2 regions of the Streptococcus sp. UBA4344 genome follow, and region 2 is predicted to be linked to the other one. Evidence: predicted binding sites of a transcription regulator. Region 2 holds the regulator's gene; the other holds the start of a gene.

Region 1 (8,159 bases), on a different contig from region 2:
CTATAATAACCTTAACTAATACTCAGATCCATTTCCCATTTTTGCTCAAAAAGAAAGGATTATATTATGGTATGTGGTAAAGTTAAACAAATTAAAAATACAAAAGACAGATTGTTTTACGCCCTCATCTGCCTGATGAAAGATAAGAAGTTCGAAGAAATCAAAATTAAAGACATTCTCGAAATCTCCCAAGTTTCAAGAAGAACCTTTTATCGTCACTTTGCCAATAAACAAGAACTCTTAAATTACTATTTTGAAAAAGTGATTAATGAGTATTTAAAAGAACGGCAAAACTTCGCCCAATCTGATATTTTTGATGAAATGCTTGCTGGCTCACTAGAATTCTGGTATCGTAAACGCAAAGTCTTATCAATATTAATCAAGCACCAACATTTTGATCTTTTCTTTCAAAAATTTGATAGCCGAACCAGAAAAATATTTGATAGTATTACTTTACCTTGGTTTGCTTATAATGATGATGTCGCAAAAATCAACTATGCAGTTGAATTTATCGCTGGAGGTTATTATAATATTCTCAGAACTTGGCTTAAAAAAGAAAATCCTGAGAAACCTGAAGAAATTACCCAAGATGTTAAACAACTCATTATTAAATTAGCTAAATTCTTTGATCTAAATCCACAAATCGAAAAACAAGAACTCTGATAATTTCAGAGTTCTTATCTTTTTTAGTAATATTAAAACACTTGATGTAGCATGACTAAAATGAAAATCAACACGATCAATGATATGATCTGAATGAATTTGATTTCACTTGCTAAAAGTATGGGATAACTTCTCAGATTAGTCTTTTTACGATACCATTTTGACCAAAAAATCCCTGCCTCTCCAAGGATAAAAGTAAGAAATGGATAAATAAAAAATTTAATCCTACTTTCTTTACCAACCATTAAACCACTATTAAAATGAAGTGCATCTTCTTCTGGTGAAAGTAGAACAAAGGCGATAGTTACTAGAAATATAACACCATATAGCAACCTAACATACAACGAGAATCTCTTCATCTGACTTCTCCTAGCAAGTACTGTTACTCAAATTTTAGTCTTCCACTTCACAATTGTCAACAAAAAACCACCAGTCAATTGACTAGTGGTTCTGTTTTATTAAGCTACTTGAGTAGTTACTCTATTATTTAAGAGTGATTGAAGCTCCAGCTTCTTCAAGTTTAGCTTTGATTTCTTCAGCTTCTGCTGTAGCAACGCCTTCTTTAACGTTAGCAGGTGCACCATCAACAAGAGCTTTAGCTTCTTTAAGACCAAGACCTGTAACTTCACGTACAGCTTTGATAACAGCAACTTTTTTGTCACCAGCTGAAGTCAATTCAACGTCAAATGAGTCTTTAGCAGCACCAGCGTCTGCAGCACCAGCAGCAGCTACAGCTACAGGAGCAGCTGCAGTTACACCAAATTCTTCTTCGATAGCTTTTACAAGATCGTTCAATTCAAGGATTGAAGCTTCTTTAATTTCAGCAATAATGTTTTCAATGTTCAATGCCATTGTAGATTCCTCCAAAAATATTAATGTTTTATTAGATAATTGTTTGTAGCCTTAGGCTACCATACGCATTAAGCAGCGTCGTCTTCTTTGTTGTCTGCAACTGCTTTGACAGCAAGTGCAACGTTGCGAACTGGCGCTTGAAGTACAGAAAGGAGCATAGAAAGAAGTCCTTCGCGGTTTGGCAATGATGCAAGAGCAGCGATTTCTTCTTTTGAAGATACAGCGCCTTCGATTGCCCCACCTTTGATTTCAAGTGCTTCAGCATCTTTAGCAAAGTCACTAAGAATTTTTGCTGGTGCAACAACATCTTCGTTAGAAAATGCTACTGCAGATGGTCCTACGAAAAGATCTTTCATTCCGTCAAGACCTGCTTTTTCAGCTGCACGAGTCAAGATTGAATTTTTGATAACTTTAAATTCAACACCGTTTTCGCGAAGATTACGACGAAGAACTGTATCTTGTTCAACTGTAAGACCACGTGAATCAACAACAACGATAGATGCAGCAGCTTTCATTTTTTCAGCAACAGCATCAACTTGTTCAGCTTTTTTAGCAATAATTGCTTCACTCATTAGTTTTACCTCCGTTATTATTTTTGGGCTAGGTACAAAAAAAATTCGCACCTAAACCTAGACACGAAAGTACAAATACGTTATTTCATCATTACGTTTTGTGCCTCGGCAGGAATATTACGAGCACGGCTCCCCTGCTGTCTTAGGTCAGTTTCATTACAAAACCTTAATCATTATAACTTAGATTCTAGAAGGTGTCAACACTTTTTGATTATTTTTTATTAATTTTTTTATTTTTAAGATTTTCTACTATTAATTAACAGGAGCAAAATACTTTTGTTTATTTCAACCCATCCTCTTACAATCATGCTATAGTATCATTATAAAAAATATCAAACGCTTACTAATTAAAAAAGTCAGATTTTTTGCGCATAAATCTTTGACTTTTACTGACCAAAGGTGTATTATATCCTCAGAAGGTGATTGATAGGAACAATTGATAGTTCTCTTTAAATACGACCTCTCTACTCCGATATGTAAAGACTAAAGAGAAACTACCTTCAATCTTCCAAATCGTACAATAATATCATTTGGAATAATCTTAAAAATGAAAAGAGGTAATAACATATGGCAAACAATCAATTTTACGGAAGAGATCCTTTTGGAAGCATGGATGATATCTTCAATCAACTAATGGGAAACATGGGAGGCTATAATTCAGAAAACAAACGCTACCTTATCAATGGGCGCGAAGTGACTCCTGAAGAGTTCGCTCAATACCGTCAAACAGGTAAACTTCCTGGAAATCCTGAATACCAAGAAGGTACTCCAGCTTCAGCTCCTAAAGAAGATGGCATCTTGGCAAAATTAGGAACTAACTTGACTGAACGTGCTCGTAATAACGAACTTGATCCTGTTATTGGACGTAATAAAGAAATTCAAGAGACTGCTGAAATCTTGTCTCGTCGTACAAAGAACAACCCAGTTCTAGTCGGGGATGCTGGTGTTGGTAAAACAGCTGTCGTTGAAGGATTAGCGCAAGCTATTGTTAACGGTGACGTGCCTGCTGCTATCAAGAACAAAGAAATCATCTCAATTGATATTTCAGGCCTTGAAGCTGGTACACAATACCGTGGTGCTTTCGAAGAAAACATCCAAAACATGATTAAAGAAGTCAAAGACGCTGGTAATATCATCCTCTTCTTTGATGAAATTCATCAAATTCTTGGAGCTGGTTCAACTGGTGGCGACTCTGGTTCAAAAGGTTTGGCTGATATTCTTAAACCAGCCCTTTCTCGAGGTGAATTGACTGTTATTGGTGCAACTACACAAGATGAATACCGCAATACCATTTTGAAAAATGCTGCACTTGCACGTCGTTTCAACGAAGTTAAAGTTAACGCTCCTTCTGCTCAAGACAGCTTTAACATCTTGATGGGTATTCGTGACTTGTACGAAAAACACCACAATGTTATTCTTCCTGATAACGTTTTGAAAGCAGCTGTTGATTTCTCAATTCAATACATTCCACAACGTAGTTTACCAGATAAAGCAATTGACTTAATCGATATGACTGCCGCTCACCTAGCTGCACAACATCCTGTTACTGATGTGAAATCTTTGGAAAAAGAAATCGCAGAACAAAAAGAAAAACAAGAAGCCGCTGCCGCTAAAGAAGATTACGAAGCAGCTCTTAATGCCAAAGTGCGTATCGAAGAATTGCAAAAACAAATCGATAATCACACTGAAGACAAGAAAGTTACTGCTACCGTTAATGACGTTGCTGAATCCGTTGAACGTCTAACTGGTGTGCCTGTTTCAAACATGGGCGCAAGTGACATCGAACGTTTGAAAGAATTGGCTAGTCGTTTGAAAGGTAAAGTCATTGGTCAAGACGAAGCTGTAGATGCTGTTGCTCGTGCTATTCGCCGTAACCGTGCTGGTTTTGACGAAGGTAACCGACCAATTGGTAGCTTCCTCTTTGTAGGACCTACTGGTGTTGGTAAAACTGAACTTGCTAAACAATTAGCTCTTGATATGTTTGGTTCAAAAGATGCTATCATTCGTCTTGATATGTCTGAATACTCAGATCGTACTGCAGTTTCAAAATTAATCGGTACTACTGCTGGTTACGTTGGTTATGATGACAACAACAACACTCTTACAGAACGTGTTCGTCGTAATCCTTACTCAATCGTCCTTCTTGACGAAATTGAAAAAGCGGACCCACAAGTTATCACACTTCTGCTTCAAGTTTTGGATGATGGTCGTTTGACAGATGGTCAAGGTAACACAATTAACTTCAAAAACACTGTTATCATTGCTACTTCAAATGCTGGATTTGGTAATGAAGCTTTGACTGGTCAAGAAGATAAAGACATGAAGATTATGGATCGTATCGCCCCTTACTTCCGTCCTGAATTTCTTAACCGTTTCAATGGTATTATCGAATTCTCTCACTTAACTAAGGAAGATTTGAATGACATTGTTGACTTGATGTTGGCAGAAGTCAGCAAGACTATCGCTAAGAAAGGTATTGATCTAGTCGTTAGCGATGATGCTAAAAAACACCTTATCGAAGAAGGTTACGATGAAGCCATGGGTGTTCGACCACTCCGCCGTGTTATCGAACAAGAAATTCGTGATAAAATCACTGATTTCTACCTTGATCACACAGATGTTAAACACCTTAAAGCTGATATGGTTGACGGAGAACTTGTTATCAGCGAAAAATAAGCCATGTAGTGGCAATTCCAACTTTTCTAAGCACTCCTAATCTCCTAATAGCCCAACCTAATTTCCTTAGGTTGGGCTATTTTCTATTATATTATATTCTCATATGGTTTTAACAAGATTTTTCTAAAAATCCCCTAGTACCTTATCATATAAAATGTTACAATAAGTCTGTTGACTCTATTAGAAAGAAGGACATGGTGTGAATGATTTAGAATACATGCCTCAGAACAGTCGTTTTGAAGCAGTCTTACTCGGATTTTTAGGTGGAGTCCTAGATGTCTATTGTCAGATTCAATTTGATACGCTAGTTGCCACTCAAACCGGAAATATTCTTTTTCTTATCGCTGATATCGGTCATAGTTCACTTCATCAAACACTCATCCGTTTCTATTCAGTTTTGTTCTTTTCACTTGGATTTATGTTCGGATTACGTGTACGTGCTAAAGCAAAAACAGCATTTTGGCGTGCCTATGCTATTTTACCGCTTTTAGTTGTAACCATCGCTTTGCCACTATTACCTGAAAATCGTTTGCTATGGGTAATCCTTTTGGCATTGGGTACCGGCTTACTAACCTTGACATTCTCTGGTAGTCAAATTGAATCACATGCTTACTCAATTTTGATGACTTCTGGGAACTACCGAAAAATGATCACAGCATGGCACAATTATCTAACGGTTGAAGAAAAAACAGCTAAGATGAAACGTCAAGCAGTCAACTATTCTTTGGTTGTTGTTAGCTTTATCATCGGTGCCATTTTTGTCGCGATTGTCCACCATTTCATTCAAGTAAGAACTATCTGGATAGTATCGCTCATATTAGCTACTATCATTTATCATTACACAAGTGTAGTTATTCGCTACCGTCTTCAAAAAACAAATATCTAATAAATAAAAGAGACTGGACATTTTTGTCCCAGCCTCTTTTTATTTCAATTTTGTGGCTAATAATTTAATATCTTCAGGTCTTGTTCGACAGCAACCACCAACAACTTTTGCACCTAGTTGGTGCCAAACTTGACTATTTTCACACAAGGTATGTGAATTGTCTGGTAATGATTTCCAAGTCTGTGTTGCCCCGTCATAGATTTCTCCAGAATTTGGATAAGTTACTAAAGGTTTTTGAGAAATTGTACGACTAGCTTTCAACAAATCTGAAATAATCGCTGGTCGGCTACAATTAATCCCAAAAGCAAGAATTTGTTTGCTGCTGTCGCAGAGTTTTGCAACCTCAGTCATTGGCGTTCCATCGGAAATCTTCTGACTATCTTGTGCCGTAAAGGACATGTAAGCTTCCGTATCAGGGAATTCATCTGCTAACAATTCAATCAATGCTTGCGCTTCAACTACATTTGGAATTGTTTCGATAGCTAAAAAGTCACTACCAGCCAGGAGTAAAGCTTTAATACGTGAACGATGAAAATCTTTGAAAGCTTCCTTAGACAACTGATAATCTCCAGTATATTCAGAACCATCTGCTAAATAAGCAGCATACGGACCAACATCACCTGCAATCAAGGGATAGTGACGCTTTGCTTTCTCATCATCAGATAAACTTTGCCAAAAGTTATCACGAGCATTTTTAGCTAAGTCGACTGTCAAAGCAATCGTCTTAAGTGCTTCTACTTCAGATAAGCCATGATCTTCAAGCCCTTGAACAGTTGCCTGATAACTTGATGTTGTTACAATATCAGCGCCTGCGCGCAAGTAATCTTCGTGCAAGTCTTGGATAACTTTAGGATTTTCAAGTAAGTATTTTGCTGACCATAGTTTTCCAGAAACGTCATATCCGCGATTTTCTAACTCAGTACCTAGCGCCCCATCCAAAATTATATAATCATTTGACACTAGTATTTCTTTAAATTTTCCCATAAGATCTTTCCTACCATTTTTTAAAACGTAAATAATGATACAAATAGCATAACACAATAAACGGAATTCCAAAATACAAGCCAGCTCGCTGTGAAGCATCCCAAGCGATTCCGACAATAGAAATCAATAATAGAATAATTGTAACGTAAGGCAAAACTGGTGTAAATGGCGTTTTATACGATAATTCATCCAAAGAATGATTTTCCAAAAAGAGTTTTCGGAAATTAATCTGCGCTAATGGAATTGATAACCAAACAACTACCACAGCAAACCCAGCAATTGATACCAATGCAAGGTAAACCGTGTCAGCGGCATAAATGCTAGAAAACAAAGCAAGCACTGCTCCAACCATCGATAACAATAGCGCACGCATCGGAACTCCGTGTTCATTGATTTTGACAACTTTCTGAGAAAGCATGCCTTCATTTGCCAGTGACCATAACATACGACTTGATGCATAAAGTCCTGAATTGCCAGCTGACAGAATCGCTGTTAAGATGACAAAATTCATCAAATCAGCTGCAAAAGGAATTCCCATCTTGTCAAAAACATCAACAAATGGTGCAGTTGAAACACCTGCTTCCTTCATCGGTAAAAGCGAAGCCAAGACAACAATAGTCAAAACAAAGAAAATCACTAAGCGTCCAATAGTTGTCTTAATTGCTTTTGGCACAGCCTCTTTAGGATTATCAGTTTCACCAGCGGCAATCCCAATCAATTCTGTCCCAGAAAAAGCATAGTTAACAGCTAACATTACTGAAACTACCGCAGCAAGTCCCTTAGGAAAGGCACCATTAGCAGTTAAATTGGTAAATAAAATAGCCTGATGTTGCCCATCAAAACTAACCAACCCAAACATAGCACCAAGTCCTAAGATGATAAAAATGATGATTGCAATAACTTTAATCGAAGCAAAAAATGACTCAGCTTCCGCAAAACTTCGCACACTTAGTGCATTAATGGCAAAGATAACCAAGGCGAAAAATGTCGCAAAAATCCAAGTTGGCACATCTGGAAACCATCGTCCCATCAGCATTGCCGCTCCTAAGAATTCTGTTCCGAGCGCAACCGTCCAACAAATCCAGTATAACCATGCCACTGTAAATCCAGTACCAGGACTGATGAATTTTGTAGCATAGGTATGAAATGACCCTGTAACTGGCATAGCAACTGCTAATTCACCTAAGGATAGCATCACCAAATACACAACAACCGCGCCAACCAGATAAGATAAAACAGCTCCTAAAGGACCTGCCTGAGCAATCGTGTAACCAGAACTTAAAAATAAGCCTGTCCCAATAACCCCACCCAAAGACAACATAAACAAATGCCTGCTCGTCATCTTACGCTGAAATTGGCCTTCATTTTCAAAATTATGATTTTCCATATACGCCTCTCAATCTGTAATATATCTATCATATCACAAGATTTTAAGAAATGATAATAGTGTTTAACTATCAATCCATTAGTTAAAAACTATAACAATGAAAAAAAGCCTGAATTTTTCATTCAAACTTTCATTATTA
Region 2 (8,159 bases):
AGCCTACGCATGATGGCTGATGACGATACTAATTTGTAATTTAGCTCTGACAAAGGAGATTATTTATGGCTGATACATTTAATTTTGACATTGATAAAATCGCTGATAATGCTATTACAAAAACTGACAAAACAACAGAAATTATCGTAGCAACTGACACCGCCTCAACTGGACAAGTCTCTTTTTACGATAAGTTGACTCCTGAACAACAAACTGCTATTACCGCTAAAGCGCCAGCTTTGGTTGATAATTTTGTTGCTGACCAGAATGCACTGCTTGATTTTGGAACATCTGCTGTTGAAGAAGTTAACACGACTGTCAATCGCATTTTGGCAGAACAAAAGAAACTGGAAATTCCGCAAGTTGATGACCTGCTCAAAAATGCTAACCGTGAATTGAATGGCTTCATTGCTAAATATAAAGATGCTACACCTGCTGAGCTTGAAAAGAAACCGAATTTCTTCCAAAAACTTTTCAAACAAAGTAAAAATAGCTTGCAAGAATTCTACTTTGATTCACAAAATATTGAACAAAAAATGGATGGCATGGCTGCCGCTGTTGTTAAACAAGAAGAAACCTTAGCACGCAACATCGTCTCTGCTGAGATGCTGATTGAAGATAATAACAAATCGATTGAAAACCTTGTCGGTGTGATTGCTTTTATCGAAGCTTCTCAAACAGAAAGTGCTAACCGCGCACAAGCCCTTCAAAATGAACTGGCAACACTAGATAGTGCAACACCAGAATATCAAACAAAATCTGACGAACTAGCTCGCATGACTGAAGTTATCAACACACTGGAACAACAGCACACTGAATACCTCAGTCGCCTTTACGTGGCTTGGACAACAACGCCTCAAATGCGTAACATGGTCAAAGTGTCATCAGACATGCGCCAAAAACTTGGTATGCTTCGTCGCAACACCATTCCGACAATGAAATTGTCAATTGCCCAGCTCGGCATTTTGCAACAATCAGTTAAATCTGGTGTGACTGCTGATGCCATTGTCAATGCTAATAACGCTGCTCTTCAAATGCTTGCTGAGACTAGCAAGGAAGCTATCCCTATGCTGGAACGCACTGCTCAAAGCCCAACGGTTTCTATCCAGTCTGTCACAGCTCTTGCTGAAAGCCTCGTTGAACAAAATAACGGCATTATCGCCGCTATTGACAACGGTCGTAAACAACGTGCCCAACTCGAAGCAGCTGTCGTCAAATCCGCAGAAACCATTAACGACTCTGTCAAAATCCGTGACCAAAAAATCGTCGAAGCCCTTCTTAACGAAGGCAAAGAAAGCCAAGAAGAAGTCGAAAGAACAGACATTACAGAAGAATAATAATAGTAGTAAAAAGGCGAGAATCCTCGCCTTTTTTATCTTCTTACTTTTCACTAGATGATTACGCTTTAACAGCCACAATACTAGCCCATCAAATTTGCTTTGTGTTATAATATTCTTATGGATAAACTTATAAAATCAATTTCAAAATCTGGTTCTTTCCGTGCTTATGTGCTTGATAGCACTGAGACTGTCAGAACTGCTCAAGAAAAACATCAAACACTTTCTAGCTCTACAGTTGCTCTAGGTAGAACGCTTATTGCCAATCAAATCCTAGCTGCCAATCAGAAAGGAGACAGCAAAGTAACCGTCAAAGTCATTGGTGATAGCTCATTTGGCCACATTATCTCTGTGGCTGATACTAAAGGACATGTTAAGGGCTATATTCAAAATACTGGTATCGATGTTAAAAAAACTGCTACTGGCGAAGTCATGGTTGGTCCATTCATGGGACATGGTCAATTCGTTGTCATTACTGACTATGGTACAGGTAATCCTTACACATCTTCAACACCACTTGTCTCAGGTGAAATCGGTGAAGATTTGGCTTTTTATTTGACTGAATCTGAACAAACACCTTCTGCCGTTGGACTTAATGTCCTTCTTGACGACGAAGATAAAGTCGAAGTTGCTGGTGGCTTTATGTTGCAAGTTCTTCCAGGTGCATCTGAAGAAGAAATCAACCGCTACGAAAAACGTATCCAAGAAATGCCTGCCATTTCAAAACTCTTGGAATCTGACGACCACATTGAAGCTCTTCTAAAAGCTATCTACGGCGAAGACGAATATAAAGTTCTTGCTGAAGATGAAATTGGCTTTAACTGTGACTGTTCACGTGAACGTTTTGAAGCTGCTCTTGTCACTCTTGGCAAAGACGAGCTTAAAGCTATGAAAGACGAAGACCACGGTGCTGAAATCACTTGCCAATTCTGTGGTAAAACTTACAACTTCACTGAAGATGACTTGGAGGAATTAATCAATGACTAAACTCAGCTCATCATTTATGATTGGTGATGTTGAAATTCCTCACCGTACGGTTCTAGCACCCATGGCAGGGGTGACAAACTCTGCTTTTCGTACTATTGCCAAAGAATTCGGAGCTGGCTTAGTCGTAATGGAGATGATTTCCGAAAAAGGTCTCCTTTACAATAACGAAAAAACCCTTCACATGCTTCACATTGATGAAACTGAACATCCAATGTCTATCCAATTATTTGGTGGAGACGCGGATGGTTTGAAACGTGCAGCTGAGTATATTCAAGAAAATACAAAAGCTGACATCGTTGACATCAATATGGGCTGTCCTGTCAATAAAGTTGTCAAAAATGAAGCAGGAGCAAAATGGCTTAAAGACCCTGATAAGATTTATCATATCATCGATGAAGTCACTTCTGTTCTTGATATTCCACTAACTGTTAAGATGCGTACAGGCTGGTCAGACAGCGAACTTGCTGTTGAAAACGCATTGGCTGCTGAATCAGCTGGTGTGTCTGCCCTTGCTATGCACGGACGTACTCGTGAACAAATGTATACTGGTAAATGTGACCATGAAACACTTGCTCGCGTCTCAAAAGCCATCACTAAAATTCCATTTATCGGAAATGGTGACGTGCGCAGCGTTCACGATGCTAAGTACATGATTGAAGAAATCGGTGTTGATGCTGTTATGGTTGGACGCGCAGCCATGAACAACCCATACATCTTCACTCAAATCAATCATTATTTTGAAACTGGTGAAGAGTTACCAGATCTTCCATTTGCCAAAAAATTGGACATCGCAGAAGATCACCTCAAACGTCTCATTGACCTCAAAGGTGAAAAAATCGCTGTCCGTGAATTCCGTGGTCTAGCTCCACATTACCTACGTGGTACTGCTGGCGCAGCTAAAATCCGCGGAGCTGTTTCACGCGCAGAAACTATCGACGAAGTCAAAGAAATCTTTAACAGTTTGCGATGAGAAAAAAATCCCAGAAACTTTCTCAGGGATTATCTAAAAACAAAACCCCTACTGGTTTACCAGCAGGGGTTATTTTATTAAGCAATATCAAATTTGAGTTGTCCTTTAGAAACACCAATTTTAAGGGTATTTCCACTTGCTAGGTCGCCTGCTAGGATAAGCTCTGATAATTTATCTTCAACTTTATCTTGGAGAGTACGACGAAGTGGACGAGCTCCCATTTCTGGGTCATATCCAGCCTCAGCAAGATATTTAAGTGCTGATGGTTGGAATTTAAGCGTAATATCTTTTTCAGCTAAGGTTGCAACCAATGGTTTAACCATGATTTTAACCACGTCACGCATATTTTCTTGTGTCAAGTGGTGGAAGACAACCTTTTCATCAATACGGTTGATAAATTCTGGACGATAAGCTTTCTTAAGTTCTTCCATGATACGTTTTTGCATAGCATCATAATCATGAGCCATATCACGCGCACCAAATCCAACAGTTTTATCATCACGAAGAGCTGTCGCACCAAGGTTTGACGTCATGATAATAATCGTATTTGAGAAATCAACTTTACGACCACGACTATCTGTCAACACACCATCATCCAAAACTTGAAGAAGGACGTTGAAAATATCTAGATGAGCTTTTTCAACTTCATCGAAAAGAAGGACTGAATAAGGTTTGTTACGAACTTTTTCAGTCAATTCGCCACCCTCTTCATAACCAACGTATCCTGGAGGAGCTCCGTTAAGACGACTAGCCGCAAATTTTTCCATGTACTCAGACATATCAAAACGAATAAGTGCTGATTCATCATCAAAGAGAAGTTCAGCCAAAGCTTTAGCTAATTCAGTCTTACCAACACCAGTAGGTCCCAAGAACATGAATGACCCAATTGGACGTTTTCCTGTGCGGATACCTGCTTGATTACGACGGATTGCTCGGCTAATCGCTGAAATAGCAGCATCTTGACCAATCACACGCTTGTGAAGCTCTTTTTCAAGCGTCAAATATTTCTTGCTGTCAGCCTGTGTCATTTTCTCAACAGGAATACCTGACAAACGACTAAGTGTTGCCATGATATCATCTTCAGTCACAGCTGTTGGTTTACGTGTCACTTTCTTACGTGACTCTTTAAGCAATTTTGTAGCTAATTTGAAATCACCTTCTAAAATAGCTTTATCTGCAGCTGTAAGAGCTTCTGGGGCTTCTTTTTTAACCAAACCTTGAACAGTTGCACTAGCTTCATCAAGCAAATCAATAGCTGAATCTGGTAGATTTTTACTTGTCAAATAACGGTGTGCAGCTTTAACAGCCGTCAACACAGCTTGATCAGAAATCGTCACATTATGGAAAGTTTCGTAAGATTTCTTAAGCCCAAGTAAAATTTGATAAGCATCTTCAACACTTGGTTCTTCGATGGTGATTTTAGCAAAACGACGAGAAAGCGCAGCATCTTTTTCAATATGCTTTTGATATTCTTCTTGAGTTGTCGCACCAACCATGTGAAGTGTCCCACGTGCAAGAGCTGGTTTTAAAATATTAGCAGCATCTAAAGTACTATCAATTCCAGAACCAGATCCCATAATAGTGTGCACTTCATCGATGAATAAAATGATGTGACCATCTTCTTCAATATCAGAGATGATTTGATTCATGCGTTCTTCGAAGTCACCGCGGAAACGCGTACCAGCCACAACACTCATCATATCAAGTTCTAGAACACGCATGTCTTGAAGTTCGTATGGAATCTCACCATCAATAATTCGTTGTGCCAAACCATAAGCAAGAGCTGTTTTACCAACACCAGCTTCACCGACCAAGACAGGGTTGTTTTTAGTTTTACGGCTAAGGACTTGAACCATACGTGAAATTTCTTTATCACGACCAATAACTGGTTCTAATTTCCCTTGACGAGCCATTTCAGTCAGATCACGTGTGAAATCAGATAATTCTCCCGCTGTTGACTGAGGTTTCATCATTTCAGAAAAAGCTCCGCCCATTGATGCCTTTTTCGGTTTGCGAAGGTCATGGATAGCTTTGATTTTTTCTTTAGTAAATCCTGCATTACGTCCTAAGCTCTTACGTAAGTCAAGTAAACGTGCTGAATCACCGTCTTCTTTATTTTTAAACCCTGCAACTTCTAATAAACGAGTGGCAAATAGATCTAAATTAAGCAACATCGCATAAAGAACATGTTCTGTCCCAACTTCTGTGCCACCAGTCACTTTGCAAATAGATTCTGCAAAAGCTAACACATCTTTAAGAGCCTTTGATTGCTCCAAAAATTGAACATTTTTTACATCACTCAAAGGTGATTTTCCAAGTGCCAATACCGCTGCTGCTTCATACTCTTCGTAAGCAATCTTATTTTGGTATTCAGCAAATGTTAATCCTGCCACTGAATCATGAACAGCTACCATGGCTAAAAGTACATGCCAACTTTCTAGATATGGGCTTTCAAATCGTGCCGCCTGGTACTGGGCGATACTGAAAACCTCCTGCATTTTCATTGAATATTCACTCATAAATGGAATCCTTTTCTATCTAATCTTTGTAAGATTTTTCGCAACATACGTGCTCGAATGGCTGGAGCATCTTTGCCTAAAACATCATCAGTAGCTGTTGCTAAAATCAGATTTCCTTCACGTTCACTAATAATTTTTTCATCAAAAAGTAATTGAATCAAATCCGTAAAGACTTGCTCACTAATTCGTTCACCGATATTTGCCATAAGATTGTCAAACATTTGGTGTTGATCTGAAAAACGCACTCTAGCAATGCGAATATAGCCACCGCCACCACGCTTACTTTCGACTGTATAGCCACGACTTTCTGTAAAACGTGTTTTTATCACATAGTTAATTTGGCTAGGAACAACTTGAAAGGCATCTGCCAAGTTTGACCGCTTAATCTCAGCAATACCTGATTGGGCAAGTAATTGCTTGATGTATTCTTCAATACTATCAGATGTATTTTTTGCCATTAGCTTCCTCCTTTTCAAGATTAAAGACCATTTCAAGATGGACTCTCTTTGACTATAACTGACTATCATTATAACAAAAATATCACTATTTATAAACGAAAATACACCAAATGAGCCTTCCTAACAAGCTTTTCTCGTGCTTTATAACCGACAACGGTTTCATTTTATCAACAGTATTTTCCATTACAACAGATTTTAGTTGTCTTTGCCTAAGAGATAAGATACAATTAACTTTGTAACAAATGAAAGGTTTCAAGTAAATGAACTATATTATTACATTTTTGATTGCTATGGTACCACTCGTTGAACTTCGTGGTGCTGTACCCTATGCTATTGCAACTGGTATTCCAATGTGGCAAGCACTCGTTATCGGTGTTGTCGCGAACATGCTTCCCGTACCAATTATCTTCTTCTTTGCACGTCGTGTCTTAGAATGGGGTGCTGATAAACCTATTATTGGTGGTTTCTTTACTTGGTGCTTGAAAAAAGGTCACAAAGGTGGGAAAAAACTTGCCGATACCGCTGGGGACAAAGGTGTCTTTATCGCGCTTCTTCTCTTTGTAGGTATTCCAATTCCTGGTACAGGAGCCTGGACAGGTACACTTGCTGCTTCAATCCTTGACTGGGACTTCAAACGTAGTGTCATAGCGGTTATGCTAGGCGTTATCCTTGCTGGATTAATCATGGGAACATTGACTGTTCTCGGATTAGGTGCTTTATCTTAAGAACTTACAAAATGGAGGCTGGGACACCCAACCTCTTTATTTATAACAAAAAAGAAGACCACTTAGTGATCTTCTTTTAATTTAGCAAGCTATTCTTATTTGTTAAGAGCTGCTGCCATTGTAGCTGCAACTTCTGATTCAAAGTCGTTAGCTGCTTTTTCGATACCTTCACCAACTTCGAAACGTGCGAAAGTAACAACTTTTGCGTTTACTGAATCAAGGAATTGTTCAACAGTTTTGCTGTCGTCCATGATGTAAACTTGTGCAAGAAGTGTGTATTGTTGGTCAACTTTAGTGTTGTCAAGCATGAAGCGAGCCATTTTACCAGGGATGATTTTATCCCAGATTTTTTCTGGTTTACCTTCTGCTTTAAGTTCTGCTTTGATATCTTCTTCAGCTTGTGCGATTACTTCATCAGACAATTGTGATTTAGAACCGAATTTCAAGTGTGGAAGAGCTGGTTTGTTAACCATTGCACGTGATTCGTTATCAAGATCGATTTTGTGGTTCATTTGAGCCAATTCATCGTGGATGAATTGTTCGTCAAGTTCTTTGTATGAAAGAACTGTTGGTTTCATAGCTGCAACGTGCATTGAAACTTGTTTTGCAAGAGCTTCGTCGCCACCTTCAAGAACAGTGATAACACCGATACGTCCACCGTTGTGTTGATATGCACCGAAGTGTTGTTCATCAGTTTTTTCGATAACTTCGAAACGACGGAATGAAATTTTTTCACCGATAGTTGCTGTAGCGTTAACGTAAGCTGCTTCCAAAGTTTCACCTGAAGCCAAAGTAACTTTAAGTGCTTCTTCGTTGTTAGCAGGTTTTTGTTCAGCAATAGCTTTAGCTGTTTCTTTAACCAATTCAACGAATTGTGCGTTTTGAGCAACGAAGTCAGTTTCAGCGTTAACTTCAACAACTGCTGCAACGTTACCGTCAACGTAAGTACCAGTCAAACCTTCAGCAGCAACGCGGTCAGCTTTTTTAGCTGCTTTAGCCATACCTTTTTCACGAAGCAATTCAATTGCTTTTTCCATGTCACCGTCAGTTTCAACAAGTGCTTTTTTAGCGTCCATGACACCAGCACCTGATTTTTCACGCAATTCTTTTACTTGAGCTGCAGTAATTGCCATTTTTATGTCCTCCAGGATTTTTTTGTTTAC

What was found. Region 2 encodes CtsR, which represses protease genes until heat stress. Its sites were predicted from a motif close to TTGGTCAAAAAAGGTCAAANA; they were not measured.
Positions count from the first base shown of each region.
Region 1: the regulator CtsR is predicted to act here: its motif matches at 2,464-2,484, upstream of B4D49_RS01805 (ATP-dependent Clp protease ATP-binding subunit).

Region 1 covers NZ_DGTE01000009.1:24,230-32,388, forward strand. Annotated here, with positions in the region: gene B4D49_RS01785 (TetR/AcrR family transcriptional regulator) at 67-663, shown strand; gene B4D49_RS01790 (hypothetical protein) at 696-1,022, opposite strand; gene rplL (50S ribosomal protein L7/L12) at 1,147-1,515, opposite strand; gene rplJ (50S ribosomal protein L10) at 1,584-2,087, opposite strand; ribosomal protein L10 leader region at 2,117-2,252, opposite strand; gene B4D49_RS01805 (ATP-dependent Clp protease ATP-binding subunit) at 2,655-4,763, shown strand; gene B4D49_RS01810 (YoaK family protein) at 4,981-5,649, shown strand; gene mmuM (homocysteine S-methyltransferase) at 5,689-6,633, opposite strand; gene B4D49_RS01820 (amino acid permease) at 6,644-8,020, opposite strand; gene yihA (ribosome biogenesis GTP-binding protein YihA/YsxC) at 8,157-8,159, opposite strand, start outside.
Region 2 covers NZ_DGTE01000011.1:14,057-22,215, reverse strand. Annotated here, with positions in the region: gene B4D49_RS02170 (hypothetical protein) at 1-39, shown strand, start outside; gene B4D49_RS02165 (toxic anion resistance protein) at 66-1,337, shown strand; gene hslO (Hsp33 family molecular chaperone HslO) at 1,458-2,324, shown strand; gene dusB (tRNA dihydrouridine synthase DusB) at 2,317-3,294, shown strand; gene B4D49_RS02150 (ATP-dependent Clp protease ATP-binding subunit) at 3,372-5,813, opposite strand; gene B4D49_RS02145 (CtsR family transcriptional regulator) at 5,810-6,271, opposite strand; gene B4D49_RS02140 (COG2426 family protein) at 6,532-6,996, shown strand; gene tsf (translation elongation factor Ts) at 7,092-8,129, opposite strand.